Regions from separate parts of the Luteibacter anthropi genome, predicted to be linked through region 3. Evidence: predicted binding sites of a transcription regulator. Region 3 holds the regulator's gene; each other region holds the start of a gene.
What was found. The regulator FliA, encoded in region 3, starts transcription of late flagellar genes. The targets are predictions, from matches to a motif close to TAAAGTTTNNCNNNCNNNGGCCGATAA.
Positions count from the first base shown of each region.

Region 1 (9,864 bases), 2.4 Mb from region 3:
TGAACATCCTCAACATCGAGGGGCGCAATATCTCCACCGTGGAAGACCCCGTGGAAATCCGTGTCGAGGGCATCAACCAGGTCCAGCAGAACACCAAGCGCGGCATGACCTTCGCGGCGGCCCTGCGATCGTTCCTGCGCCAGGACCCGGACGTCATCATGGTGGGCGAAATCCGCGACCTGGAAACAGCCGAAATCGCCGTGAAGGCCGCCCAGACCGGTCACATGGTGCTCTCTACCCTGCATACCAACGATGCCCCTCAGACCATCTCGCGACTGATGAACATGGGCATCGCGCCCTACAACATCACCTCGTCGGTCACCCTGATCATCGCCCAGCGCCTGGCCCGCCGCCTGCACGACTGCAAACGCGAGGTCCACCTGCCCGCAGCGGCCCTGCTTGCCGAGGGCTTCACGCAGGAGGACATCGATGCTGGCATGACCGTCTACGAGCCGGTCGGCTGCGATGGCTGCAACGATGGCTACAAGGGCCGTGTAGGCATCTACCAGGTCATGCCCATGGTCGAGGACATCCAGAAGATCGTCCTGGAAGGGGGCAACGCCCTGCAGATCGCCGAAGTGGCGCGCAAGGCGGGCATCAACGACCTGCGGGCCTCGGCTTTGCTCAAGGTGCGCAACGGCGTCACCAGCCTGGCCGAGATCAACCGCGTCACCAAGGATTGATACGACTGGCCGGCAGCGTCAGGATGTGCGCTATATGGCAGAAAAATATACGGAAAGTCGTTCAGACTATCCGACGGTACGGGGCTCCCCACGGGGTCCCGGCAACAGTTTGATTCCCGGGGACCTCCGCCACATGGCATTTGCCACCGCCAACAAGAACACCAAGGCCATCGGCGCCGCCCGCGCGGAGGTCGCCAAGATGGCGATGTACGAATGGAGCGCCCTGGACAAGCGCGGCAAGCGCATGAACGGCGAAATGCAAGCGAAGAATGCCTCCCTCGTGAAGGCCGAGCTGCGCCGCCAGGGTATGAACCCCCAGCAGGTGCGGGAAAAACCCAAGCCGCTGTTCGGGGCCTCGGGCTCCACAGTGAAGCCCCGCGACGTAGCGATCTTCAGCCGCCAGATCTCCACGATGATGGCGTCGGGCGTACCGATGGTGCAGGCCTTCGACATCATTGCCAGCGGCCAGAAGAATATCCGCTTCAAGAATATCCTTACCGATGTCAAAACCAACATCGAAGGCGGCGCCTCATTGCACGAGGCGCTGGGTCAGTACCCGATACAATTCGACGAGCTTTACCGGAACCTCGTCCATGCAGGTGAGCAAGCCGGTGTGCTGGACACCATTCTGGACACGGTTGCCACCTACAAGGAGCGCGTGGAAGCCATCAAAGGCAAGATCAAGAAGGCCCTTTTCTACCCTGCCATGGTGCTCGTGGTTGCCTTGCTCGTAACAATGATCCTGCTGCTCTTCGTCGTGCCGGTGTTCCAGCAGACATTCAAGGACGCCGGTGCCGACCTGCCTGTACCCACACTCGTGGTAGTGAAAGCGTCTGAATTCATGCAGAGCTATTGGTGGCTTGTCATCGGCAGTATCGCGGGCATGATTACCGTGTTCATCATGGCCAAGAAGCGCTCGCAGAAGTTTGCTCATTTCCTGGATAGGCTCTCTCTGCGGATTCCGATCATCGGTGTTGTCCTGCGTCAGTCGGCGTTGGCCCGCTTCGCCCGGACCCTTGGCGTGACCTTCCAGGCAGGCGTGCCGCTGGTTGAGGCACTCGAGGCCGTTTCGGGTGCCACCGGAAGTATTGTTTACGGTGAAGCCGTGCTGCGTATGCGCGATGACGTATCCGTCGGTCACCAATTGCAGCTGGCCATGCGCCAGACCAATCTGTTTCCAAACATGGTGGTGCAGATGACAGCGATCGGCGAGGAAGCGGGCTCACTCGACTCGATGCTTTTCAAGGTGGCCGAATTCTACGAAGAAGAAGTAAACAACGCTGTCGATACCCTCAGCAGTTTGCTAGAACCCTTCATCATGGTGATCCTCGGCACCCTGGTCGGCGGTATGGTCATTTCGCTTTATCTGCCCATCTTCAAGATTGCCGGTACCACGTAACAGACCATCGCGAGGGTCCACGACGACGGGCTTGCGCGTTCTGGACCAATACGGAGACGAAACGCCTCGCATCGAACCATCAGGGAAGGTCTCAACTTCAAACGACCAGCGGCGGCTTTCCGCGACGAAAACCCGATGAGTGCCCGGTTTTTCCAATGCTGCCACCTGCTCGACCCAGCCCGTGTCCCAGGGAGGTGTACGCCGCAGGTGATCAACGTTCACGATTGCCCAGACCAGCATCCCAGCGATGACTGATACAGTCAGGGAGCTGGGACTTCGCGACCAGTTAGCCGCAAGCGCCCCCCAGATCAGCCACCACATGACCGCCTTGAGCCCAAAGAAGTACCTGTCGTGATCCAGGTTGACCGTAAGCATGTACGAAATGGTTGCGATCGCCAGAACGCACATCGCCATGGCAAAGGCGAACGGCAACAGAATTGCAAGTTTTGTTGGATGATCGACGCGTTTACCGAATAGGAGTGCAGCGACCAGTAAAACCAGCAACAACGGCACCAGGGCAGGAAATGCAGGCAAGCCTCCGAATAAATGGATCGGCAGTTGCCAGAACGCAAACAGCTCCATCCAATCCGCCCAGGGTCGGACATAGGGAGCGGCCCCTCCGTCACTCGCCGCCAACACCCCCATCTGAATAAGACTGGCAAGGAAGGAACCTGCCATGGCTGATCGGTCCAGCGCATTCGCGTAGGTGCGAACACTGGCAAGCCAGGATGCCCTGTTCGCTTTCCCGCCGTTGGCAGCCACTGCCAGCACGACGAGAACGATCGGAACCAGCAGAATGCTGAATGGGCCGGTCAGGCCAAGTAGCAGCGCCACGAGAAAGCATCCCCATCCCCCCCGGTGCCCGTCAGCCGAGGGCACCAGAACAAAGACAGCCAGGGCTAGGCCTGTGAACCAATGAATATTGGTGATGTAGCCATAAACCTCAGCGTTGGTCCAGCTGAGCAAAAAGGAGCCGGCAACGATCGCGGGAGGAATCACAAGGGCGAGCCGCCTGACGATGAAAGTCAGTGAGGCTGCGGCGATCACGATCGCCAGGATCGCATACACTTGTGGTTGCAATGTCAGGGGAAAGGGCATCGCCACCCAGGCGACTGCACGGATGAGGGTATGCAAATAGCCGGAGTACGGCGTGAAGAACACCGGCATGAGGTGCCCGAGTTGCTGCGCGAAGAAAATGGCACCATCTTCTGCCCAAAAGGCAGGAATGGAAAAGAAACCCGTGCTTTTCCACATGACACCGGCAAACATTAGTGCAAACACCACCACCGTGGATGGTACGTATCCCGCGCGCAACCAACCACGCCACGATCTGCACTCAGCGCCTGAAGCGTACGATGTCGCCCTGTACACCACTGAATTTCCCCCAATCCATTGCGACCTGCATGCTAACACCGTGTCTAGTCCAAGCGCAGCAGCTACGATGGAAGCCTCTCTTACTGACATGCAACCGCAATGCCTGACCTGTCCCTGACAACATGGATCATTCTTACCGGGGTTTTCGGCCTCCTGGTCGGCAGCTTCCTCAATGTGGTGATCCTGCGAATACCCCCGCGCATGGAAGCCCGATGGCGGCGCGAGGCAAGGGAAGTCCTTTCCCTGAAGGCTCTGGACGAGCCACTTCCTCCCGGCGTGGTCCGCGAAGGTTCGCACTGTCCGAGATGCAAGCATCCTCTGGCGGCCAGGGACAATATCCCCGTGCTCGGTTGGCTGATCTTGCGTGGTCGCTGCCGATACTGCGGTGAGCCCATTTCAAAGCAATATCCTCTGGTCGAATTATTCACGGGTATTGCTAGTGCGGCGATCATCTGGCGATTCGGCGTTACGCCGGGTGCGGCGGCGGCGCTGTTGTTGACGTATTTCCTGGTCGCCCTCTCCGGCATCGACGCACGCACGCAATTGCTGCCAGACGAGCTCAACTATCCGCTGCTCTGGCTCGGGCTCGGCCTGACACTGATCCCCGCCTGGCAGGCCCTGCCCATCGCTCCTTCTTCGGCCATCCTCGGCGCGCTCATCGGCTACCTCAGCCTGTGGAGCGTCTACTGGCTGTTCAAGCTGCTCACGGGCAAGGAAGGCATGGGGCATGGCGACTTCAAGCTCCTGGCCGCCCTGGGCGCCTGGATGGGGCCGTCTGCCATTCTTCCCGTCGTCCTGTTGTCCTCGCTCATCGGTGCACTGGTCGGCGGCACGCTCATGGCACTGAACCGCCACCGGCGCGATGTGCCCATGCCCTTCGGTCCCTACATCGCAGCGGCCGGCTGGGTCTGGCTGCTGGTCGGTGACCGACTGCTGGACACCTACCTGCGGATGTCGGGGCTCGCGTGAGTCGCTTCGTCGTTGCGTTGACCGGTGGCGTCGCCTCGGGCAAGAGCGCCGTGGAACGCTGCTTCGAAGCTCTCGGCGTGCGCACCTACGATGCCGATGTCGCGGCGCGTGCCGTCGTCGAACCAGGGGCAGAGGCGCTGACCGAGATCGCCCGGACTTTTGGTGCTGAGGCCCTCGACGCCGAGGGTCGCCTGGACCGTGCCTCCATGCGCCAGCACATTTTCACTGATCCCTCGGCCCGGACCACGCTCGAAGGCATTCTCCATCCGCGCATCCGCCAGTGGCTGCGCGATGCGGTCGAGGCCAGTGACGGACTTTACTGCGTCCTTTCCATTCCCCTGCTGGTGGAAAACCATGCGCACTATGCGTGGGTGAACCGGGTGCTGGTGGTGGATGCTCCCGAAGGCCTTCGTATCGAACGCCTAGTCAAACGTGACGGCATCGATGAGACGCTGGCAGAGAAGATGATCGCGGCACAGGCGTCCCGCGAGGAACGTCTGGCCATTGCCGACGATGTCATTGTCAACGATGGCGACGAGGCCACACTGGCGAAACGGGTCGAAGTGCTGCATGAGCACTACATCGAGCTGTCCACCCATCGGTAGAATCCCGCGGTGCAGAATATCTTCACGTCATCCCTGTGAAAGCTTCGGATCCAGTACGGTGCAGCGGGTTTTCGCGCCAGGGCTTTCTACGCACGAGCCGATGAGGCGTGGCGGTGTTTGCTGGTGAACCGGGGCGCTGGGTTCCAGCGTTCGCTGGAACGACGGGGTCTTGTTGCCCCATGCACTCACCACGGATGGGGTTACACCATCGAAGATGCCGCCAGGCGCTCGGCGACGAATTCGTCGGCCGGCATCGGGCGGCCGATGTGATAGCCCTGGACGACGTCGCAGTCCATCTCTACCAGGCGCAGCAGGGTTTCCTCGTTTTCCACGCCTTCGGCCACCGCTTCCATGCCCAGGCGATGGGCCACCTCGACCATCGCGCGTACAAGCTGCTCGGTACGTACGTCGCTGGTCATGGCACTGACGAAGGAGCGGTCGATCTTCAGCTCGGTCGCAGGAAAATGGCGCAGATAGGCGAACGAGGCATAGCCCGTCCCGAAATCGTCGATGGCTACCCGCACACCGCGATCACGCAGGCGACGCAGGCCGCGCACGCTCATGTCGAGATCGGTGAGCAGGGCGGTTTCGGTAATTTCCACGATCGCGGATTCCGCCGGCACACCCCATATTTCCAGTGCACTCAGGATGTGCTCGGCAAAGCCGTGCTCCACGAACACCTTCGGCGAGAGATTGATCGCCACGTCGAGCGGACACCGGCCCCGGTGCAATGCCGCGACATGCCTGAGCGACGCATTGAGGCTCCAGCGCGTGAGCGGCACGATCAGGTCGCTGCGCTCGGCGAAGGGAATGAAGTCGCCCGGCGCAACATCGCCGTGCATCGGCGTGCTCCAGCGGGCCAGTGATTCCACCCGCACCATGTCGCCGCTGCGCAGGTCACGCAGGGGCTGGAAGGCCACGTGCAGGCGGTTGCTTTCGATGTCCTCGCGCAACTCGCCGTAGAGGATTTCCACCGGCGTTACGTCCGGTTCGTAGATGGCGAAAGGCTCGCCCAGGCGAACCGCGTCATCGTGCGCCATCTCCGCGCGGCGGTAGAGCCATTCGGCGGAGTTTCCGTGGTCCGGGTGCATGGCCACGCCGATGACCACGCGGCCATGCCAGGGGCGCTCCGGGTGCGGCAGCGGCGTGTCAAAAGCCCCCACGATGCGAGTGGCGGCAAGCATGGCATGGGTGCGGTTGCGCACGGCAGGCAGCACGATCACGAAGTTGTCGTCGCCGGCGACGAATACCTTGTCGATATGGCGCAGCGCATCGACGATGCGTTCGCGGGCCGCCAGCATGATCTCGTTGCCGAAGCCATAGCCGAAGCGCAACTGCATTTCGCGCATGCCCTTCATGCGCACGACCAGCACCGCACACAGGCCGGTCTCGGGCAACGCCCGATCCAGTATCACCTGCACGGCGGGCAGGATGTGGCTACGCTCGCTCATGAGGCCAGGGACTCCCTCGGCTCGACGCCATGACTCCCCGGCGCCAGCGTCCGCTGGATTTCGCGGCGGACGCCTCCGTCCTGGCTGAGCAGGTCGACGATGACCGGGCGATCGAGCTTCTGCTTGTCGGTCCGGGTGAGTACCGCCACATGCGGCTGCAGCCGTCTGGTCTGGTTCTGCATCGTCACCACGGCGACCTCTCCGGTGTTGAGTTCCACCAACGAGCCTGTGGGATAGACACCGACGCAGGCCTGGAATTGTTCCACGAGCTCCCCCTGGAACTCACGGTCGCGACCGGCGTAGATCTGCCGGATCGCATTATGTTGTGACACCGCCGCCCGGTAGGGGCGCGGCGTGGACATCGCATGATAGGTGTCCACGATGGCTGCGATGCGACCGGCCAGTGGAATGGCGGTGCCCGCCAGTCCATGAGGATAGCCGCTCCCGTCGAAGCGTTCATGGTGCGTGAGCACCATGTCGCGGATTTCGTTGTCGGTGACGCCGGAGCCGTCGAGGATCCGCAGGCCGTCGTCGACATGCCGGCGGGCGATCGCCCACTCCGGTTCGCTCAGGGGGCCTTCGCGATGAAGCAGGTCATCGGGCCAGCGCGACTTGCCCACGTCCAGCAGCAGGCCGCCGGCCGCCAGGCTGACGATCGCCTCCTGCTCGATGCCCATGTGCCGGCCGAACACCGCCGCCAGGCTGGCGCAGCCCACGGCGTGGCGGTAGGTGTAGCTGTCGTAGCGACGCAGGCTTTCCACCCAGAGGAAGGCATCCGGACAGCGCAGCAGGCTGGCCACCATGGGAGCCACGCAGGCGCTGAGTTCCGCCGCGTCGAAGGTGCGGCCGGATTGCACGTCGGCCAGCAGTTTCCCGGCGAAGGTATTGATCCGCTCGAAGGCCGCGGCCGCGTGCGGCAGTTCTTCCGCCGCCGTCGCGGTGTCGGTATAGGTGCACTGCGAGATGAGACGGGTATTCAGCGCCGGGCGCGGGGCCGTGCTGGTGACGACGCGCGCAGGCATCACCCGTCGCTGCATGTCCACGAAGACGAACTTGCAGAACCGGCTGAGCTTCTCGATGTCCTCGCGTGACGTGATCGGCACGCCCTGCCACGGGAACGGCGTGTCGGACCACTCGCAATCGAGACGGCTGACAAACATGCCGACTTCCAGGTCGGACACGAAGACACGCCTCTCCACCAGATCGTACGCCACTTGCTACTGCTCCTTTGGATCTACCTGCCAGCACGCCAGCCATCGGGCGACGGCCCCGGCATGGCGCGCCGCATGGTCGTGCCACCGTCTGGCCGGCGTCAATGCCAGCTGAACAGAATGCCGAAATTGCGCCATGACAGACTACCTACGGTTGACCGGAGGCTTATCGGCCAGTTCCCCGCGAACTGAAGACGCCAGCTTGTCAGGAAAACGACGACTATCCGGTCTGCTGCGGTAAGCCACTGTCCGAAGGAGAGATTCATGGTCCGCGCACTTTCCGTCCTCGTCCTCGCTCTTGCCGCCTGCTCCAGCGCCTCGGCGCGGGAAGACGGCCTTCGGCTCCCTCCCCCGGCACAGGACACCGCCCCTGCCACGGGCGAAGCCAGCGCCGTTTTTGCCGGCGGCTGCTTCTGGGGCGTGGAAGGCGTCTTCCAGCACGTCAAGGGCGTGAAGAGCGTCCGCACCGGTTACTCGGGCGGCGACGCCAGGCACGCCAACTACGACGATGTGAGCGAGGGCGACACCGGCCACGCCGAATCCGTGCGGGTCGTCTACGACCCCGCGCAGGTCAGTTACGGCCAGTTGCTGCAGGTGTTCTTCTCGGTGGTCCAGGACCCCACCCTGCTCAACCGGCAGGGGCCCGACTCCGGCACACAATACCGGTCGGCGATCTTCTATGCGACACCCGAGCAGAAGACGGTGGCCGATGCATACATCGCCCAGCTCACGGCAGCGCATGCCTTTGCACGGCCGATCGTGACCCAGGTGGCACCGCTGAAGGGTTTCTACCTGGCCGAGGGCGAGCACCAGGACTATATGCGGCTGAACCCGGATGCCATCTACATCGCGATCAACGACCGGCCGAAGGTGCTGGCGCTGGAGCGCATCTACCCGCAGATGTACGTGGCCCAGTGGGCCAACGGCCGGTAACCCCGATTGTAGGAGCGCGCCTCGCGCGCGACCGGTGCGGAGCGAGCATATTCGGCTCCGCACCGGTCGCGCGCGAGGCGCGCTCCTACAGGGGGGTGTTCATCCCAGCATCGGGAGGTTCAGGCCCTGCTCCTTCGCGCAGGCAATGGCTTCCGGGTAGCCCGCATCCGCATGCCGCATCACACCGGTGCCGGGGTCGTTCCAGAGCACGCGGGCGATGCGCTTGTCGGCAGCCTCGCTACCGTCGCAGACGATGACCACGCCGCTGTGCTGGCTGTAACCCATGCCCACGCCGCCGCCATGGTGCAGGCTGACCCAGGTGGCGCCACCGGCCACGTTGAGCATGGCGTTGAGCAGCGGCCAGTCGCTCACGGCATCGCTGCCGTCACGCATGGCCTCGGTCTCGCGATTGGGGCTCGCGACCGAGCCCGAGTCCAGGTGATCGCGGCCGATCACGACCGGCGCTTTCAGCTCACCCTTACGAACCATCTCATTGAAGGCCAGGCCCAGGCGGTGGCGCTGGCCCAGTCCGACCCAGCAGATACGCGCCGGCAGGCCCTGGAAGCTGATTCGCTCACGGGCCATGTCCAGCCAGCGGTGCAGGTGCGGATCGTCGGGGATCAGCTCCTTCACCTTGGCGTCGGTCTTGTAGATGTCCTCCGGGTCGCCCGAGAGCGCCACCCAGCGGAACGGACCCACGCCCCGGCAGAAAAGCGGGCGTACGAAGGCGGGCACGAAACCCGGGAAGGCGAAGGCCTCGCCCAGCCCCTCGTCCTTGGCCATCTGGCGGATGTTGTTGCCGTAGTCGAAGGTGGGCACGCCCTGGGTATGGAAGGCCAGCATGGCCTCCACGTGACGGCGCATCGAGCGCTTGGCCTCGCGGGCCGTGCCGGTCGGATCGCTCTTGCGACGCTCCAGCCATTCCTCGACCGTCCAGCCCGACGGCAGGTAGCCGTTGACGGGATCGTGCGCGCTGGTCTGGTCGGTGACGGCATCGGGACGCACGCCACGGCGCACCAGCTCGGGTAGCACGTCGGCCGCGTTGCCCAGCAGGGCCACGGAGACGGCGCGGCCTTCCTTCGCGTAGCGATCCATGCGCGCCAGCGCATCGTCGAGATCGGTGGCCTGCTCGTCCACGTAGCGGGTCTTCAGGCGGAAATCGATGCGGCTCTGCTGGCATTCGATGGTAAGCGACGAGGCACCGGCGAGGCTGGCCGCCAGCGGTTGCGCGCCGCCCAT
Region 1 covers NZ_CP077072.1:346,120-355,983, forward strand. Annotated here, with positions in the region: gene pilB (type IV-A pilus assembly ATPase PilB) at 1-683, shown strand, start outside; gene KR767_RS01570 (type II secretion system F family protein) at 817-2,082, shown strand; gene KR767_RS01575 (hypothetical protein) at 1,987-3,351, opposite strand; gene KR767_RS01580 (prepilin peptidase) at 3,556-4,425, shown strand; gene coaE (dephospho-CoA kinase) at 4,422-5,030, shown strand; gene KR767_RS01590 (putative bifunctional diguanylate cyclase/phosphodiesterase) at 5,231-6,481, opposite strand; gene KR767_RS01595 (cyclic di-GMP phosphodiesterase) at 6,478-7,695, opposite strand; gene msrA (peptide-methionine (S)-S-oxide reductase MsrA) at 7,957-8,625, shown strand; gene hutU (urocanate hydratase) at 8,725-9,864, opposite strand, start outside.
Region 1: a site for FliA is predicted at 7,859-7,885, ahead of KR767_RS01595 (cyclic di-GMP phosphodiesterase). Genes of this name have one in related genera too.

Region 2 (9,864 bases), 310 kb from region 3:
CGCGCGGCAGGGTCTTCTGCGGCTCGCGCACTTCGCCGGCGAGGTTGTTCAGGTAAGCGAAGCCGGAGAAAGCGAACAGCACCGGCAGCAGGGCGCCGGCGAGGTTGCCCGAGGGCGGCGAGGCGCTGGCAGCGAGAGCCTGCGTGGTGCCGGCACCGGCGAACGCAAGCCCCGTGACCACCAGCACGGCAATGGCCGTTAGCTTCAGGATCGCGAACACGTTCTGTATCTGCGCGCCCAGGCGGATGCCGAACAGGTTGATGCCGGTCACGAAGACCAGGGCACCGGCCGCCAGCGGCTTCACCAGGGTGGGCGACAGCCCGAACACGGAGGTGGCATAGCTGCCGAAGATGGTCGCCACGGCGGCGGCACTGCCGCTGTAGATCACCAGCAGCATCGTCCAGCCGAACAGAAAGCCGGCCAGACGGCCAAATGCCTCGCGCAGGTAGACGTAGCTGCCGCCTGCTTCGGGCCGGCGCGCGCCCAGCTCGGCGTAGCAGAGGCAGCCCACCAGGGTGAGCAGGCCGCCGGCCACCCACAGGCCCAGCAGGATCAGCCCCGAGTCGGTGCGCTGCGCGGCGATGCCCGGATTGAGGAAGATCCCCCCGCCGATGATGCCGCCGACGACGATCAGTGCGGCGTCCATGAGGGTGAGGCGGCGGGCGTAGCCGGGGTTTTCCATGATGGGCGTCGCGGTGTGGTGATGATGGCCGTGCAGGATGGCGCGCGCCCCCACCTTACGCAAGGAAATGTCAGCGCTACCCATGCAGGAGCGCGCCCGCCACGGCCCCATCCCCCTGTAGGAGCGCGCCTTGCGCGCGACAGGCCAACGAAGCGATGACGAGGCGTGTTTCCATGGTTGCGTTCGGATAGCCTGCAAGGCGCCTGGCGTACCGGTCGCGCGCAAGGCGCGCTCCTACATGGGTGGCGGTTTGCCTTTTTCCCGTTGCAGCGCAACACTTCGGTGAATTTGCCGGGTAACCCGGCATCCGCTTTCCCCACCAACCGAAGAGTCCCGTGAGCGAGAACGCAAACGCGCCGTTGCCAGTCAACGCGCCCTGGATCGTCATGAAGTTCGGCGGCACCTCCGTGGCCACCGCCGCACGCTGGCGCAATATCCTCGAGCTGGCCGCCAGCCGCCGCGCCGAAGGCGCCCGCGTGCTGATCGTGGTATCCGCCCTGTCCGGCATTACCGACGGGCTGAAACAGCTTTGCACTCACTCCGAACCCAAACGTCGCTCGGATGCGGCCTCCGCACTGGCCGATCGCCACCATGCCCTGCTCGCCGAGATGTCCCTGGCGATGCCGGATACCCTGGGTGCCCGCCTCGCGGACCTGGCCGGACTCGCCGACACCGGCGCGACCTTGCTGGGTGAGCTGGCCTGGCAGGCTGCCGTGCAGGCGCATGGCGAGCTGATGTCCAGCGCCCTGGGTGCGGCCTTCCTCAGTGCCAACGGTCTGCCCACCACCTGGCTGGACGCCCGCGAGTGCCTGCACGCCGTGGCCCTGCCCAACCAGAACGAGCGCACGCGACTGCTCTCGGCCATGGTCGAGCCCCACCACGACGCCGCGCTGTCGGCGATGCTGGCGGAGCGGGGCGAGGTCTTCATCACGCAGGGTTTCATTGCCCGGGATGACGACGGTCGCACGGTGCTCTTGGGTCGCGGTGGCTCGGATACCTCGGCGGCGTACTTCGGTGCGCTGCTTGCGGCGGCGCGTGTGGAGATCTGGACCGACGTGGCCGGCATGTTCAGCGCCAACCCGCGCCAGGTGGCCAGTGCCCGCCTGCTCCAGCGCCTGGACTACGAAGAGGCCCAGGAAATCGCCTCCACCGGGGCCAAGGTGCTGCATCCGCGCTGCCTGTCGCCGTTGCGCGAGCCGCGCGTGCCTCTGCTGGTGAAGGACACGAATCGTCCGGAACTGGAAGGCACGGTCATCGGCCCCGAGGTGCGCGAGCATGCGCCCAGCGTCAAGGCGATCAGTGCGCGCAAGGGCATCACGCTGATCTCCATGGAATCCGTGGGCATGTGGCAGCAGGTCGGCTTCCTGGCCGACGTGTTCGATGCCTTCAAGCGCCACGGCCTGTCGGTCGACCTCATCGGCTCGGCGGAAACCAACGTCACCGTGTCGCTCGATCCCACCGAGAACCTGCTCGATTCCGACGCCATCGCGGCGCTGGCGGCCGATCTCGCCCGCGTCTGCCGGGTGAAGGTCATCGCTCCGTGCGCGGCCATCACCCTCGTGGGTCGCGGCATGCGCTCGATGCTGCACAAGCTGTCGGGCGTGCTGGCGGAATTCGGCCAGCTGCGCGTGCATCTCATCTCGCAGTCGTCCAACAACCTCAACCTCACCTTCGTGGTGGACGAGGACGTGGTGGACAACATGCTGCCGCGCCTGCACGAGCTGCTGATCGGTGCCGGCGCGCTGCGCACCGACGACAGCGTGGTCTTCGGTCCCAGCTGGCAGTCGCTGTACGGCACCGGTGAACCGGTGCTGCCGGCCGCCGCATGGTGGCAGGCCGAGCGTCCGCGCCTGCTCGAACTGGCTGGCGAACGCACCCCGCGCTACGTCTACCACCTGCCCACCGTGCGTGCGCAGGCACGCCGGCTGAAGGCGCTGAACGCCGTGGATCGCGTGCATTACGCGGTCAAGGCCAACACGCATCCAGCCATCCTGCGCGCTCTTGCGGAAGAGGGTTTTGCCTTCGAATGCGTGTCGCCGGGCGAACTGGCGGCGGTATCGGCCGTGGTGCCCGAAAGCGCGCCGTTGCTGTTCACCCCCAACTTCGCCTCGCGTCGCGACTTCGCCGCCGCACTGGCGACCCGCGCCACCATCACCATCGATGCGCTGCATCCGGTGGAGCACTGGGGCGAGATGTTTGCCGGTCGCGACATCGTGCTGCGCGTGGACCTGGGCCGTGGCCTCGGTCACCACGACAAGGTGAAAACCGGCGGCACGGACAGCAAGTTCGGCGTGCCCATCGAACATGTAGACCGCTTCCTGCGCCTGGCCGATGCGGCCGGTGCACGGGTGATCGGCCTGCATGCGCACCTGGGCTCGGGCATCCTCGATGCCGGTCACTGGGGCGAGGTCTATTCGCAGCTTGCGGCGCTGGCCGAACGCATCGGCACCATCTCGGTGCTGAACATCGGTGGTGGTCTCGGGGTGCCGTCGCATCCGGGCGAGGCGCCGCTGGACATGGCCGCGCTCGATCGCGTCATCACCTCCGTGCGCCAGGCGTATCCGCAGTTCCAATTGTGGATGGAACCCGGGCGCTTCCTCGTGGCCGATGCTGGCGTGCTGCTGGCGAAGGTCACCCAGGACAAGGAGAAGGGCGCGAACGTGCGTTACCTGGGCCTCGATACGGGCATGAACAGCCTGATCCGCCCAGCGCTTTACGATGCCTGGCACGAAATTGCCAACCTCACGCGTTTCGGCGAACCCGCCACCACGATGTACCAGGTGGTCGGCCCGATCTGCGAGTCCGGGGATATCCTCGGCTCCGACCGGCGCCTGCCCGAATCGCGCGAGGACGATGTCATCCTCATCGCCCAGGCTGGTGCCTACGGTGCGGCGATGGCGTCGCGATACAACCTGCGTGACGAGGCCGACGAGGTGATCCTCCCGTGACAACCCGGTTCACCGATCCACGCGGAAGCCAGCGCTTCCGCTTTGTCCGCCATGCCTTCACCGATGGCGTGGCCGAACTGGCGTATGCGTTCGACGAGGGTCCCGAACTCGTCGAACGCGTGACCTTCCCCGGCGCGCCCCAGGTGCCGGCCGGACGCGAGGCCGCTTTCGCGGCGGCTCTGCGCCTGCTCCACATCGTCGCCGGTGTCAGCTACTACAAGGCGGGCATTCCGGAAACGATCGTCGTCGAGGGCGAGCCCCTCGACGAGGACAGCGCGTCGCTTGCCGACGCGCTGTACTTGCATGGCCTGGCCGAGTTCGCCTATCGCAACCGGCTCGACCTGCGTGGTCGCATCCGTTTTCCCTTCGAGGGCAAGGGCGGTGGTACCGCGCCGGCCGTCGGCCTGCCGCATCGCTCGCTGCTGCCCATCGGTGGCGGCAAGGATTCGGTGGTGGCCGTCGAGGCGGTGAAATCCATCGGTGCCGAGGCCACGGCGGTATGGGTCGGCAATTCGCCGCTCATTGCCGAATGTGCTGCCCGCACCGGCCTGTCCACGCTCAATATCTCGCGTGAACTCGCGCCAGGGTTGTTCGAGCTGAACCAGCTCGGCGCGTGGAACGGCCACATTCCGGTGACCGCGATCAACTCCGCGATTCTTACGCTGGCCGCGATCCTGTATGGCTACGATTCCATCGTGTTTGCCAACGAGCGTTCTGCCTCCGTGGCCACGCTGGAATACGACGGCCAGGAAGTGAACCACCAGTGGAGCAAGGGCTTCGGTTTCGAGAAGACCTTCCACGATTACCTGCATTCGCATGTCGCGTCCGATCTCGACTACTGCTCGTTGTTGCGGCCGTGGTCGGAGTTGGCGGTCACCAGTGCGTTCGCGCGCCTGGGTGGTGAATACTTCGGTGTGTTCTCCAGCTGCAATCGCAATTTCAGGATACTGGGCCCCAAGCCGGCGGATCGCTGGTGCGGGCAGTGTCCGAAGTGCCATTTCGTGTTCCTCGCGCTGGCGCCGTTCATGCCCAAGGCACGCTTGGTATCGATCTTCGGCCGTAACCTGCTCGATGACGAATCGCTGGCTGGCGCGTTCGATGCGCTGCTGGAATACAAGGATCACAAGCCGTTCGAATGCGTGGGCGAGGGCGCGGAAGCGCGCGCTGCGCTGGCCTCGCTGGCCGAGCGGCCGGAGTGGCGTGAAGACGCCCTCGTCTCGCGCTTCCGTCGCGAGATCCTTCCGCAACTGGACAAGGACGAACTGGATATCGATGCATGGCTGAAGCCAGGCGCATCGCATCTGGTGCCGGAACGCCTGCGCGGAGCGCTGGATGCACTGGGCTGAGCTCGACGGTCGACGCGTTGCCGTCTGGGGATTCGGCCGCGAGGGTCGCGCTGCGCTGAATGCGCTGGCGCGGCACCTGCCGGGGCAGGCGGTTGATCTGTATGGCTCCGCCGAGGAGGCCGATATCGCACGGAAGGATTTTCCTTCCGTGGCGGTGCACGCCGTCGCGCCGGACGCCGATGCGCTGGCGTCGTTCGATATCGTGATCAAATCGCCCGGTATTTCCGCCTATCGGCCGGAACTGCTGGCGGCGAAGGAGCGCGGCACCCGTTTTACCTCGGGCACGGCACTGTGGTTCGCATCACATGCTGATACGCGTAGCATCGCGGTGACCGGTACCAAGGGAAAGAGCACCACCTCTGCGCTCATCGCGCATCTGGCGCGGTCGCTTGGCGTGCGGACGGCGCTGGCGGGCAATATCGGCCTGCCGATGCTCGAACTCGATGACGGCGTGGCCGATCTGTGGGTGATCGAGCTGTCGAGTTACCAGACGAGCGAAGCCAGTGGTGTGGATCTGGGTGTGGTCACCAGCCTGTACGAGGAGCATCTCGACTGGCATGGATCCCGCGAGCGTTATATCGATGACAAGTTGAAGCTGCTGGCTGCGTCGAAGAATGTGCTGGTGAATGCGATGCAGCCGGCGCTGCTTGATCGCGCTCGTGCGCATCCAGGATTGCACACCTTTGGCGATATGGCCGGCTGGCATGCCGCCGATGGTTTCATCCTGCGTGGCGATGAGCGCATCGCGCCGGCCACGGCGGTGTCGGCGCCGGGGCTGCACAATGCCATCAACGCCTGTGCCGCACTGGCGGCGCTGGAACTCATGGGCTTCGATGCGAAGGCCGCGGTGCCCGCGTTGTCGACTTTCGCTCCGCTGCCGCATCGTCTGCAACCGCTGGGCGAGCGCGATGGCCTGCACTGGATCAACGACTCCATCAGCACCACGCCGCTGGCGAGCCTTGCTGCGCTGGAAAGCGTGCCTGGGCAGCGCGTGGCGTTGATCGTCGGCGGGCACGATCGCGGGCTCGACTGGGCGCCGTTTGTCGATGCCATGCGTAAGCACTCACCCGAGGCGATCGTCTGCGAAGGGGCCAACGGGCCGCGTATTGCGGCGGCGCTGGAGGAAGCGGGTGTGCGCAACGTGTATCGGGTGACGGACCTGGCGGCTGCGGTGGAGGCATCGCGGCGCGTGCTGGGTCACACCGGCTGCGTCGTACTTTCGCCGGGGGCGCCGAGTTTCGATCAGTTCAAGGATTACACCGAGCGTGGCAGGCGTTTTGCCGAACTGGCGGGGTTCGAGCCGAAGGTGGCTTCGATTCAGGGGATGGGGATTTTTTAGGGTTCGTCACCTGTGGTCGCGCGCAAGGCGCGCTCCTACAAGGCAACGCATTCCATCCTGCGCAAGGCAGTGCCATGTAGGAGCGCGCCTCGCGCGCGACCCCGCACGCCAACGCATCCCCATCCTGTGCGCCCCCGATTCAAAGCGGCCGCCTTCCGCGCGACCCGCACGCCAACACATCCGCTTCTGTAGGAGCGCGCCTCGCGCGCGACCGGTCAGGCGATAACGACCGTACTTACTCCGCTGCCGCGGCCAGCAACGTTCCCACTACGGCTGCCAGCGCCGCATAAAGCTCCGGCGGCACATCCTCACGCAACCTCACGGCCGCCAGCAGCGTCGCCATCTGCGGATCGAGCTGCGGGGCAAGTCCCAGCGCCTGCGCACGCTCCAGCATCGCCTTCACCCCGTCGGCGTCGATCTGCTGGTTCTGTCCGTTGCTGGTAGGGGAGGCGAGTCGCAGCGTGACACTGCGGCGCGGGGAAGGAAGCGAATGGGTCATGCGCGTGCTTCGAGCAGGACGGCGCTGTACGCGTTCGTCGGGGCAGGCAAGCCGTGCGTGCAGGAGAACTGATCGAGCTGTAGCCCACTCTTTTCCAGCAGATGGCGCAGCGAAAGGAAACTGTCTTCCAGGCGGCCCACCGTCTGCTCGTGCTGCGCCCAAAGGCGCACCGAAACGCGCGGCACGCGAAGCTGGATTTCCCCCTGCACGGCACCCAGCGTCGGCGGATCGATGGCAAAGCCGATCGTCCACAGGCCCTCGGCTTCGACCGCGCCGGCCTTGCCTTCCTCGATACGCAGCTGGAGCACGTCATATCCACGTACGCCGGCCAGCGGAATCTCGACCATCCACAGCCCATGCTGCGGCTGGGATTCCAACTGCCCGATCTCGACGCGGGCCAGCGCGGCGCGGACATCGGTGCGCAGGTTGGCGACGAGGGTTTCCACCTCGTCGTCCGCGATCGCCAGTTCGGCGGCGCGCGGCTGTGCCACGAGGGCGCGCTGCGCCAGCGGCGGGGGAGTGTCGGCCAGGGTCCGTGGCGCCGCCAGTCCGGGGCGCGCCGTGGGCAGGTCGGCCAGCGCGCGGCGCAGCGCAAGCAGGGCCGCCTTGAAATCATCGGCGGCCGGAGTGGATTCGTCCGGTTGGGCGAGATGGGCTTCCAGGAAGCTGCCACTGCGGGCGATGGCCTCCTTCATGCCCAGCGGCGTGGCCACGTCGGCGGGCTTGTTGATCGAGGCTTCCAGCGTGGCGAGCGCGGCGCGCAGCGGGGCCGGAAGCGCCCGGGCCACCGGGCTGCGGGCCAGCTGCGCCAGCACGCCGAGCAGGGGCGCGTAACCGTTCTGCTGGGGAAGCCGCTCGCGCAGGCCCTGCATGGCCACGCGCTCATCCAGGCTGGCCATCAGCACTTCCAGTTGGGGCTGCGCACCCTGGGTCAGCACCCGCACCTGGAACTGCTGGGGGAGCTGGGTGCCGGTGGCATCCGCCTCGACGGCGATGCCGCCGATATCCAGCAGCACCTTGCCCACGTCGTTCTGGCCCATGATGCGTGCCGACAGCAGCGTACCCACCCGCCATGCATCGACGGCGGCCGTGGTGCCTGCGGCCGCGCCGGCCCACAACTGGGCGGCGAGGCTGGTCGGCTGGATGATCAAGGGCAGGTCCTCCGGGGGCCTGGGCGGGCCCCGGATGGGCGCGCTCCTATGGGATAAGGATCGGCCTGCCCGGCAAGAACTTTAGGCGGGTCGGCCGCACGGGCCGAGTCCGCTAGAATGGCACCCATGACCAATCTTCCCTTCGAACTCCTCGCCACCGACGGCGCGGCCCGGCGCGGTCGTCTCCGTTTCGGCCGTGGCACCGTGGAAACGCCCGCCTTCATGCCGGTGGGTACCTATGGCTCCGTGAAGGCCATGACCCCGCGCGACGTCCTGGACACCGGCGCGGAGATCATCCTCGGCAACACCTTCCACCTGTTCCTGCGGCCGGGGCTGGAGATCGTGGGCGAGTTTGGCGGCCTGCATCGCTTCATCGGCTGGGACAAGCCGATCCTGACCGACTCGGGTGGCTTCCAGGTGTTCTCGCTGGCACACAAGCGCAAGATCACGGAAGAAGGCGTCACCTTCGCCTCGCCGGTGGACGGCTCGAAGGTATTCCTGTCGCCGGAGGAATCCATGCGCATCCAGAAGGTGCTGGATTCCGACATCGCGATGATCTTCGACGAATGCACGCCGTATCCGGCTACGGAGAAGGTCGCCTCCGACTCCATGGAGCTGAGCCTGCGCTGGGCCGAGCGCTCGCGCCAGGCGTTCAACGACCTGCGCAACCCGAACGCCCTGTTCGGCATCGTCCAGGGCAGTACCTATGAGAATCTCCGTGCCCGTTCGGCCTCGAAGCTGATCGAGATCGGCTTCGACGGCTATGCCGTGGGCGGCCTCGCGGTGGGTGAGCCGGAGGCCGAGCGCAACCACACCCTCGACTTCACCCTGCCGATGCTGCCGAAGGATCGCCCGCGCTATCTCATGGGCGTGGGCCGGCCGGAGGACATCGTCGAGGCCGTGCGCCGGGGCATCGACATGTTCGACTGCGTGATGCCCACCCGTAACGCCCGCAACGGCTTCCTGTTTACCCGGGAAGGCACGTTACGCATACGTAACGCGAAGTTCGCCACCGATACGCGCGTGATCGAGGAAGGTTGCGATTGCTACGCCTGCGCCAACGGGTTCTCCCGCGCCTATCTGCGCCATCTCGACCGCTGCAACGAGATCCTGGGCAGCCAGCTGGCTACCATGCACAACCTGCGTCACTACCAGCGGCTCATGGCCGGTTTGCGTGGCGCGATCGAGGCCGGCACGTTGGATGATTTCGTGGCCGACTTCTACGAGGCCCGCAAAAAGGCGCAGGTGGACGGCCTGTAGAGCCTTGCGGCTTGCTCGCATCGCCCCAAAAGCCGTGACGGGGTGCGGTTCATTACCGCCGGGGCGCGTGGCATAATCCACGATCTTTTTACGTGAACGGTCGCTTTTCCTTGATCGTTCCATGACTTGCGAGAAATCCGATGAGCCTTACGACGTTTGCCACCGTTGCACAGCAGGGCGCCGCCGGCGCCACCGCCGGCGCTCAGCAGGGCGGAGCCCTCGGTCTTTCCCCGCTCATCATGATGGCGGTGCTGTTCGGCATCTTCTATTTCATGATGATCCGCCCGCAGATGAAGCGGCAGAAAGAACACCGCGCACTCCTGTCCGCTCTCGCCAAGGGCGACGAGGTGGTGATGAGCGGCGGCATGGCCGGTCGCATCGAGGACGTCGGCGAATCCTTCGTCCGTGTCGAGATCGCCCCGGGCACCGTCGTGCAGGTGCAGAAGGGCTCGATCACCCAGGTGCTTCCCAAGGGCAGCCTGAAGAAGTCCTGAGGGCTTTGTCCTCACCCGAGCGTCAGCCGCGGCCGGTTTCCCCGGCCGCCTTCATGGAACGTAATACATGAGTGATTTTCCACGCTGGAAGTACGCGCTGGTCGTGATCGTGCTGCTGTTCGGCATCGTTTACGCATTGCCGAAC
Region 2 covers NZ_CP077072.1:2,619,135-2,628,998, forward strand. Annotated here, with positions in the region: gene KR767_RS11530 (amino acid permease) at 1-682, opposite strand, end outside; gene KR767_RS11535 (bifunctional aspartate kinase/diaminopimelate decarboxylase) at 1,069-3,630, shown strand; gene murL (UDP-N-acetyl-alpha-D-muramoyl-L-alanyl-L-glutamate epimerase) at 3,627-4,976, shown strand; gene murD (UDP-N-acetylmuramoyl-L-alanine--D-glutamate ligase) at 4,963-6,315, shown strand; gene KR767_RS11550 (flagellar biosynthesis protein) at 6,551-6,814, opposite strand; gene fliK (flagellar hook-length control protein FliK) at 6,811-7,965, opposite strand; gene tgt (tRNA guanosine(34) transglycosylase Tgt) at 8,092-9,225, shown strand; gene yajC (preprotein translocase subunit YajC) at 9,366-9,719, shown strand; gene secD (protein translocase subunit SecD) at 9,787-9,864, shown strand, end outside.
Region 2: a site for FliA is predicted at 8,023-8,049, ahead of fliK (flagellar hook-length control protein FliK). Genes of this name have one in related genera too.

Region 3 (9,864 bases):
CGCCCGAATCGGTCATCGGCTTTGGCCAGCAGGCGCTGCACATCGCCATGCTGGTCGGCGCGCCCCTGCTGCTCACCGCGCTGGCGGTGGGCCTGATCATCGGCATGGTGCAGGCCGCCACGCAGATCAACGAGCAGACCCTGAGCTTCATTCCCAAGCTGATCGCGATGTCGCTGGTGATGATCATCACCGGTCCGTGGATGCTGCGCACCCTGGTGCAGTTCACCCGCACGCTCATCGAATCGCTGCCCCAGGCGGTGCGCTGATGCCGTTCGACATCGGCCAGATCGAGGCGTGGGTGGGCAGCGCCTGCTGGGCGATGGCGCGCGTCTCCGGCCTGATGCTGGTGGCTCCTGTCCTTGGCGCCACCACGATTCCGGCGCAGATCCGCATCGGCCTCACCGTGCTGCTTACCGTCGTGCTCGCACCGCTGGCGCCGCTGGATATCCGTCCGCTGTCAGCGGCAGGCGTGGCCACGCTGGCGCAGCAGATCATCATCGGTGCCGCGATCGGTTTCGTGCTGAAGCTGGTGTTCGAGGCCGTATCGTTCGGTGGCCAGTTCGTGTCCCAGGCGATGAGCCTGGGCTTCGCCGAAGTGGTCAACCCGGGCGTCGGCGGCAGCACGCCTGTGCTCAGCCAGTTCTACACGATGATGGTGACCCTGCTGTTCCTCGTGATGAACGGCCACCTGCAACTGATCGACCTGCTCGCGGAAAGCTTCCGCAGCCTGCCCGTGGGCGAACAGGGCATCGGTGCCGATGGCCTGTGGGTGGTGCTGAGCTTCGCCACCCACCTGTTCGGGGGCGCGGTGCGCGTGGCCCTGCCGGCACTCACCGCCGTGCTTGTCGTCAACCTCGGCTTCGGCGCCATCAGCCGTTCGGCACCGTCGATGAACCTGTTCGCCGTGGGCTTTCCCATCACCATCTGCCTGGGCATGGTCGCCGTGTGGCTGGCCCTGCGTGGCCTGCCGAGCGCGTTCGACTCCCTGCAGACCGCCGCGTGGGAAACCATGCGCGGCCTTATCGGGAGGTAGTCGCGATGAGCGAGCAGTCCGACAAGGAAGACCGCACCGAATCGCCCAGCGAAAAACGCCTCCGCGAAGCCCGCGAGAAGGGCGAGCTGCCGCGTTCGCGCGATCTTTCCACGGCGGTGGTGGTGCTCTCCGGCGTGGCAACGCTTATCGCCTCGCGCGAGAAGATGGCCGAGCACGCCGCCAACATCATGCATGTAGGCCTGCGTTACCACCGCGACGATCTGCTGGGGCCCGACGGCTTGCGTCATGCGCTCGCCACGGCGGCACTGGAAGGGCTGAAGCTGCTTGGCCCTGTGTTCGTGGTGACCATGGTGGCCTCCATCGCGGCACCGGCCCTAATGGGCGGACTCAACTTCTCGATGCAGGCCCTGGTGCCGAAGTTCGACCGCCTGGACCCGATCAAGGGCTTCGGGCGCCTGGTTTCCGTGAATGGCCTGGTGGAACTGGGCAAGTCCGTGCTGAAGCTGTTGCTGATCGGCGGCGCCCTGGTGTGGTTCCTGCGCCGCAGCACGCTGGACATGTTCTCGGTAGGCAGTGGTCCGGTCAGCGAAGGCATTGCCAAGGCCTTCGGCATCTTCGGCCATGCCTCGCTGGTTTTTGCCTGCGCTTTGGGCGTGATCGCGCTGGTGGATGCGCCATGGCAGAAGTACAGCTTCACCACGAAGATGAAAATGACCAAGCAGGAGGTCAAGGACGAGCACAAGGAGAGCGAAGGCTCGCCGGAGCTGAAGTCAAAAATCCGTCAGGTGCAGCAGCAGATGGCGCGCCGCCGGATGATGCAGGACGTGCCCACGGCCGACGTGATCATCGCCAACCCGACGCACTTCGCGGTAGCCCTCAAATACGACGAAAACCGCATGGGAGCGCCACGCGTGGTGGCCAAGGGCGTGGACGTGATCGCCCAGCAGATCCGCGAGATCGGTGGCGGTGCGAAGGTTCCGGTGGTGGAAGCCCCGCCGTTGGCACGAGCCTTGTATCACACGACGGAAATCGGACGTGAAATCCCCGCGGCGCTGTATGTGGCCGTGGCCCAGATCCTGGCCTACGTGTTCCGGTTGAAGCAGGCGATTGCCATGGGTGATCTCCCGCCCGATCTGCCGACGCAGGACATCGATCCGGAACTGCTCGGTCCTTACCGCATGGATAACTGAAGACATGGCAGCCTCCACGAACCTCATGGGCACCTTCCGCCAGATCGGCCGCCGCGGCGTCGCGGCGCCGGTGGCGATGCTGATCATGCTCGGCATGATGATGCTGCCGTTGCCCCCGTTCATGCTGGACCTGCTGTTCACCTTCAACATCGCGTTGTCGCTGGTGATCCTGCTGGCCACCATGTACGTGATGCGGCCGCTGGAGCTGGCCTCGTTTCCCACCGTGGTGCTGTTCGCCACCTTGTTGCGCCTGGCGCTGAATATCGCCTCCACCCGCGTGGTGCTGCTGCACGGTCATAACGGCCCCGGTGCCGCCGGCAAGGTGATCGAGGCCTTCGGCGAGTTCGTCATCGGCGGTAACTTCGCGGTGGGCTTCGTGGTGTTCGCGATCCTCACCATCATCAACTTCGTGGTGGTGACCAAGGGCGCCACCCGCGTGTCCGAAGTGACCGCGCGCTTCACCCTCGATTCCATGCCCGGCAAGCAGATGGCGATCGATGCCGATCTCAACGCCGGTCTGTTGACGCAGGAGCAGGCGCGCGAGCGCCGCCAGGAAGTGCGCGAGGAAGCCGACTTCTACGGTTCGATGGATGGTGCCTCCAAGTTCGTACGCGGCGATGCGTCGGCCGGCATCCTGATCCTCGCCATCAACATCATCGGCGGCTTCTTCATCGGCATGCTCCAGCACGGTCTGTCGGCGTCCGAGGCTGCGCGCACTTATACGCTGCTGACCATCGGCGACGGCCTCGTGGCCCAGGTGCCGGGCCTGATGCTCTCCATCGCCACGGCGGTGATCGTCACCCGCGTGTCCAAGTCGCAGGAGATGGGCAAGCAGGTGATGGGCCAGCTGTTCGGCCAGCCCAAGGCGCTGGGCGTGGCGGCCGCCGTGCTCGGCACGATGGGCCTGATTCCGGGCATGCCGAATATCCCGTTTCTCATTCTCGCCGCCGCCGCTGGCTTCGGCGCATGGAAGCTGCACCTCAACCAGCAGGGCGGTGCCGCGGGTTCGACTCCCGCCTCCGCGCCCGGCACCGAGCTGGCGCTGGAAGCGGCGCCGCCGGCCGAGCGTACCGAGCTGTCGTGGGAAGACGTGGCCCAGGTGGACACCATCGGCCTGGAAGTGGGTTACCGCCTCATTTCGCTGGTGGACAAGGCGCAGGGCGGCGAGCTGATGGCGCGGATCAAATCCGTGCGCCGCAAGCTGTCGCAGGAGCTGGGTTTCCTCGTGCCCTCGGTGCATATCCGCGACAACCTCGACCTCGCGCCGCATGCTTATCGCATCTCGCTGATGGGCGTGCCGATGGGTGAAGCGGAGATCCACACCGAGCGCATGCTCGCGATCGATCCGGGTCGCGTGCACGGCACGGTGAACGGTATTGCCACGCGCGATCCGGCCTTCGGCCTGGATGCCGTGTGGATCGAGCCGGGCCTGCGCGAGCACGCCCAGACCCTCGGCTACACGGTGGTGGATCCGGCCACGGTGATCGCCACCCACCTGTCGCACATCCTGCAAAACCACGCCCACGAACTCATCGGTCACCAGGACGTGCAGCAGTTGCTGGACCGCCTGGCCCAGCAGACGCCGAAGCTGGTGGAAGACCTGGTGCCCAAGCGCCTGTCGCTGGGCGCCATCGTGAAGGTGTTGCAGAACCTGCTGGCCGAGCGCGTGCCCATCCGTAACTTCCGCGGCATCGTGGAATCGCTGGCCGAGCATGCCGGCCAGAGCCAGGACCCGGGTGTACTCGCCGCCGCCGTGCGCGTGACGCTGGGTCGCCAGATCGTGCAGGAGATCGCCGGCCTGGGTACCGAAGTGCCCGTCATTACTTTGGCGCCGGACCTGGAGCAGATCCTGTTGCAGTCGTTGCAGGGTGGCGGCCCGGCGGGTGCGGCGGTGGAACCGGGACTGGCCGATCGCCTCCAGCAGAGCGTCGCCGATGCTACCCGCCGCCAGGAAGCGGCCGGCGAACCGGCCGTGTTGCTGGTTTCTCCTGCATTGCGCCCCTGGCTGGCCCGCTTTACGCGACATGTGGCCCAAAACCTGCATGTGCTTGCCTATAACGAGGTGCCGGACAACCGCCGCGTCAAGCTGGTGACGGCCCTCGGGCGCTGAGCATTGAGACACCGTTCGCCGATTCGCCGGCCGGACGGAACGAACATGGTGGTGTCCTCGAACCTGGGCACCGCGACGTAAGACAGGATCGAACGCATGAAAATCAAACGATTCGTTGCTCCCGACATGCGCCAGGCCATGCGCCAGGTACGGGACGAGCAGGGCCCGGATGCCGTGATCCTGTCCACGCGTCGCATGGACGACGGCATCGAGATCATCGCTGCGCTCGACTATGACGAGGCGCTGGTTCGCGAAGCCGGTTTCGCCTTCGACAACGTCGAAGAGAAGGCCGCCAGGCAGGCCCAGGCACCGTCGCCGATCCGTGCGATCCGTGAGGACCGCGACAGCGAGCGCGCCGCCCGCCTCGACCAGGCCCGCGCCGCGACGGCCGCCGTGGTCGAGCGTGCCGTGAAAAACCCGAACAGCGCCGCCCCGCAGCGGCAGTCCAGCGCCGCGCTGGCCGCCAGCGTCGCCGACGTGGTGCGTGCCGCCACGGTGAATCCGCAGAACGACATCGCCGTTACCGGCATGCGCGCCGAGATCAACCATCTGCGCGAAATGCTCGAAGTGCAGCTGTCCGCCCTGGCCTGGAACCAGATGGATCGCCAGCAGCCGCTGCATGCCCGCGTGCTGCGCGAGATGACCCGCCTGGGCATCGACGGCGACGTGGCGCGTGCCCTGTGCGCCGAGCTGCCCGCCGACATGACCGTGGAGCAGGCGCGCTACCTGCCGCTGGGCCTGCTGTCGCGCAACGTGCGCACCACCGGCCGTAACTTCGACACGGTGGGTGGCGGTGTCACCGCGCTGGTGGGCACCACCGGCGTGGGCAAGACCACCACCATCGCCAAGCTGGCCGCCCGCGCCGTGATGCGCCACGGCGCTTCGCGCGTGGCGCTGATCAGCACCGACCAGTACCGCATCGGCGCCGGCGCCCAACTGGAGCACTATGCCCGCCTGCTCGGCGTGCGCGTGTTCAACGCCAACGACGCCACCAGCCTGCGCAACGCGCTGCTCCAGCTGCGCGGCAAGCACACCGTGCTGGTGGATACGGCCGGCCTGGCCGGCAACGACCCGCGCCTGCAACAGCAGTTCGATACCCTGCGCGCCATGGCCGACGTGCGCACCTGCCTGGTGCTGGCCGCCAACGCGCAGTCCCAGGCCATCGACGACGCCATCCGCGCCTATGCGCCGCTGGGGCCGCAGAGCGCCATCCTCACCAAGCTCGACGAGGCGCCGCTGGTCGGCGGCGTGCTCTCGGCCGTGATCCGCCATGGCCTGCCGCTGGATTACACCACCGATGGCCAGCGTGTCCCCGAGGACATCGCCTCGGCGGATGCACGCAAACTGGTCTGTCTCGCCGCCCAAAGGGTGAAACAGCGCACAGAAGAGCCCGACGACGCCATACTTGCCGATCGGTTCGGCATGCCGGCGACGGCGCTGGCATGATCAGGACGACCCGACCCGTGACCTCGGCATCTGCAAACGCATACTCTTCCCCGGCAGCGAAATCCTTCATGAGCACACACGTCGACAACACCCAGGCTGCCGGACTCGAATGGCTGTCCGACCGTCGTCCTACCCGCAGCATCGCGATCGCGGGAGGCAAGGGTGGCGTGGGCAAGACCACGGTGGCGGTCAACCTCGGCATGGCCCTGGCGATGGGCGGCCGTGACGTGCTGCTGCTCGATGCCGACCTGGGCATGGCCAACATCGACGTGCTGCTGGGCCTGCAACCGGTGCGCCACCTGGGCCACATGCTCGAAGGCGCCTGCCGCATCGAGGATCTGGTACTGGAAGCCGCGCACGGGTTGAAGGTGATCCCGGCCACTTCGGGCACCCGACGCATGGCCCAGCTGCCCAATATCGAGCACGCCGCGGTGATCCGCGCGTTCGACGAATACCCGCTGGCCCCCGAATACCTCATCGTCGACACCGCCGCCGGCATCTCCGACAGCGTGTCGATGTTCGCCGCCGCCTCCGACGAGGTGGTGATCGTGGTCTGCGACGAGCCGGCCTCCCTGACCGACGCCTACGCGCTGATCAAGGTGCTCTCGCGCGAGTTTGCGGTACACCGCTTCCGCATCGTCGCCAACATGGTCCGCCATGCCCAGGAGGGCAAGGCGCTGTACGAGAAGCTGTCCCGGGTGACCGGCAGGTTCCTCGACGTATCGCTCGACTTCATGGGCATGGTGCCGCACGACGAGTACCTGCGGCAGGCCATCCGCCGCCAGTCGGCGGTGGTGGATGCCTGGCCGAGCAGCCGTTCCGCGGTCGGATTCAAGAATCTGGCCAGGTCGGTCGATACATGGGGTGAACCCGAAACCCGGGCACAGGGACGCATTGGCTTCTTTGCCGAACGTTCCCACTTGGGAGGAGGGCTGCCGTTGTGAGCGTGGCGAGCGAATACCTTGAAATTACTCGTGTTCCCGCGGACCAACTGGTAAAGACCCATGCGCCGCTGGTACGCCGTATCGCCTATCACCTGATGGGCAGGCTGCCGCCGAGCGTGGACGCGAACGACCTCATGCAGGCCGGGATGATCGGTTTGCTTGAAGCCGCAAGAAATTATTCGCCGACTCGCGCGGCCAGCTTCGAAACCTATGCGGGCATCCGCATACGTGGCGCCATGCTGGACGAACTGCGCAAGACGGACTGGACTCCGCGCTCCGTCCACCGGAAGTTGCGCGAGGTAGCGGAGGTAACGAGGCAGATCGAAAACGAGACGGGTGGCGACGCCGACGACGCGGAAGTGATGAAGCGGCTGGGCATCGACGCCATGGAGTACAACCAGATCCTGGCCGACGCGGCGAGCGCGCGTTTGCTGAGCCTGACGGCGCCCGAAGGCGACGAGGGCGCAGCCATCGACGTCGCCGATCCGGATGCTGCCGGACCGGAAGGCACCTTCGAGCAGGACGGCATGCGCGATGCGCTGGCGCAGTCCATCGATGGCCTGCCCGAGCGCGAAAAGCTGGTGATGTCGCTGTACTACGATGAAGAGCTCAACCTGAAGGAAATCGGTGCGGTGCTGGGTGTAAGCGAATCGCGGGTGTGCCAGATCCATGGCCAGGCCCTGATCCGCCTCCGCGCTCGCATGTCGGGTTGGAAAGAAAAGCATTGACGGCATCCGGGGGTGCCGTCGCCGGGTAAGAAACGCGCAGGTACAGGCGGAGAGACGTTTTGGACAAGAACATGAAAATCCTCGTGGTGGACGATTTCTCCACCATGCGGCGCATCGTCAGGAACCTGCTGGTGGAACTGGGCTTCACCAACGGCCTGATCCAGGAAGCCGAAGATGGCAACGCCGCGCTGGCGCTGCTGCGTTCGCAGTCGTTCGACCTCGTGGTCACCGACTGGAACATGCCGAACATGACCGGTATCGAGCTGCTTCGCGCCATCCGTGCCGATGCCGCCCTCAAGGCGATGCCGGTGCTGATGGTCACGGCGGAGAACAATCGCGACCAGATCATCGCCGCCGCACAGAGCGGCGTGAACGGCTATGTGGTCAAGCCGTTCACTGCGGTCACGCTGAAGGAAAAACTCGACAAGATCTTCGAACGCCTCGCCGCGGCGGCAGGCTAAGGACACCGCATGAACTCCACGATTTCCGCCGGCCAAGAGGTCGCTCCCGAACTGCGTGACCTGCTTGAGGCCGATGATCCGGCCGCCGTTGAGCAGGCGCTCGATCGCCTGATCCGCAGCCGCGAACAGCACCTGTTCCTCGCCCTGGGCCACCTCGCGCGCGACCTGCACGAGTCGGCCCGCCGTCTCGCCGCCGACATTTCGCACGACGGCAACCCGGGCAACATGAGCGACGCGCGCAAGCACCTGCTCGACGTGCTCGAAATGAGCTCGCAGGCCGCCCATCGCACGCTCGATTTCAGCGAAAAGCTGCGTCCGCAGGCCCAGTCACTGGCCACGCAGGCCGACGAAGTGCTGGTGCTCGACCCGGCCGACCCGTCGTTCGCTTCCAGCGCCCGTGCGCTGGCCGTGCGCGTGGGCGACTTCGCGCAGAGCGCCGACATCGGCCTGGGCGAGATGGTCGAGGCGCAGTCCTGGCAGGATCTCTCCGGCCAGCGCGTGGCCCGCGTCGAAGCCTTCATGGCCAAGGTCGAATCCTCGCTGGTGGAGCTGGTGCGCCTCACCGGTTCGCTGGCGGGCGGTGCGGCTCCGGCGGCGGACAAGGTCAGCCAGGACGAAGTGGATCGCCTGCTCAGCGAATTCGGTTTCTGAGCGCGCCATGAGCGTGGAGCTGGACAACGAGCTGCTCAACGTCTTCCTGATCGAGGCGCGTGAACTGCTTGAGAGCCTGGGCGAACAGCTCGTGGACCTTGAGTCCTCGCCCGGTGACGTCGATCTGCTGAACGCGGTGTTCCGTGCGTTTCACACCGTAAAGGGCGGTGCAGGCTTTCTCGGCCTGCACGCCATGGTGGAGCTGTGCCATCGCGCGGAGGATCTCCTCAACGAGGCGCGCAACGGTGCCATCGTGCTCGATGCCGGTTTCATGGATGCGTTGCTGGAATCGCTGGACCTCCTCAACGACATGATGCGCGCCGCCGACGGCGGCGTGCCCATCGAGGCCGCGCCGCGTTCGCTGCTGGATCGCCTGGTGATTCCCGGCCGCGTGGCCTCCGCACCCCCGGCCGCGCTCGCGCAGCCGGTGACCGCATCGGTCGCGGCGACAAGCGTGGCCGTGCCGAGGCCGCACGATCCCATCGAAGACGAATTCGAGGCCATGCTCGATGCCGCGCGCGCCGACCGGGCGCCGGCACCGGCTGCGTCGGGCACGATCAGCGACGACGAATTCGAGGCCCTGCTCGATTCGCTTTATGGCACGGGGGCTCCCGGTGCCGATGCAGGCGCGGCCGTGCCCGTGGTGGAAGCGGCCGCGCCTGTCGCGGACAGCAACGCCATCAGCGACGACGAATTCGAAGCCCTGCTCGATTCCCTGCACGGTACGGCCGCGCCGGGCGCGAACAGTGCCGTGGCGCCAGAACCGGTGCCCGTGGCAGCACCTGTGCCGGTTCCGGCGCCCGTGCAGGCGGCCTCGCCCGTGGCACCCGTCGTTGCGGCTGGCGAAGCAGCACCTGCCAGGGCCGCCTCCGAAAAGCGCACGGCCTCCACCGCCGACACAACCGTCCGCGTCGATACGCATCGCCTCGACAACCTCGTGGATGCGGCCGGCGAACTCGTGCTGGTGCGCAACCGCCTGACCAACCTTGCGCCGCGCGGCACCAACGATCCGATGGAACGTGCCATCGGCGAGCTGGAGCGCGTGGCCGAAGATCTCCAGAACGCCGTGCTGCGCATGCGCATGCAGCCGGTGGGCAAGCTGTTCTCGCGCTTCCCGCGCATCGTTCGCGACCTCGCCCGCCAGCTGGGCAAGGAGATCGAACTGGTGACCGAGGGCGAGGAGACCGACATTGACCGCACCGTGGTGGAGGCGCTGGCCGACCCGCTGGTGCATCTGCTGCGCAACTCCGTGGACCACGGCATCGAGATGCCGGACGTGCGCGCCCGTGCGGGCAAGCCGCGCTCGGGCACCGTACGCCTGGCCGCCGGTCAGTACGGCG
Region 3 covers NZ_CP077072.1:2,928,255-2,938,118, forward strand. Annotated here, with positions in the region: gene fliQ (flagellar biosynthesis protein FliQ) at 1-266, shown strand, start outside; gene fliR (flagellar biosynthetic protein FliR) at 266-1,033, shown strand; gene flhB (flagellar biosynthesis protein FlhB) at 1,039-2,184, shown strand; gene flhA (flagellar biosynthesis protein FlhA) at 2,189-4,294, shown strand; gene flhF (flagellar biosynthesis GTPase FlhF) at 4,391-5,740, shown strand; gene KR767_RS12775 (MinD/ParA family protein) at 5,809-6,684, shown strand; gene KR767_RS12780 (RNA polymerase sigma factor FliA) at 6,681-7,412, shown strand; gene cheY (chemotaxis response regulator CheY) at 7,472-7,873, shown strand; gene KR767_RS12790 (protein phosphatase CheZ) at 7,883-8,524, shown strand; gene KR767_RS12795 (chemotaxis protein CheA) at 8,532-9,864, shown strand, end outside.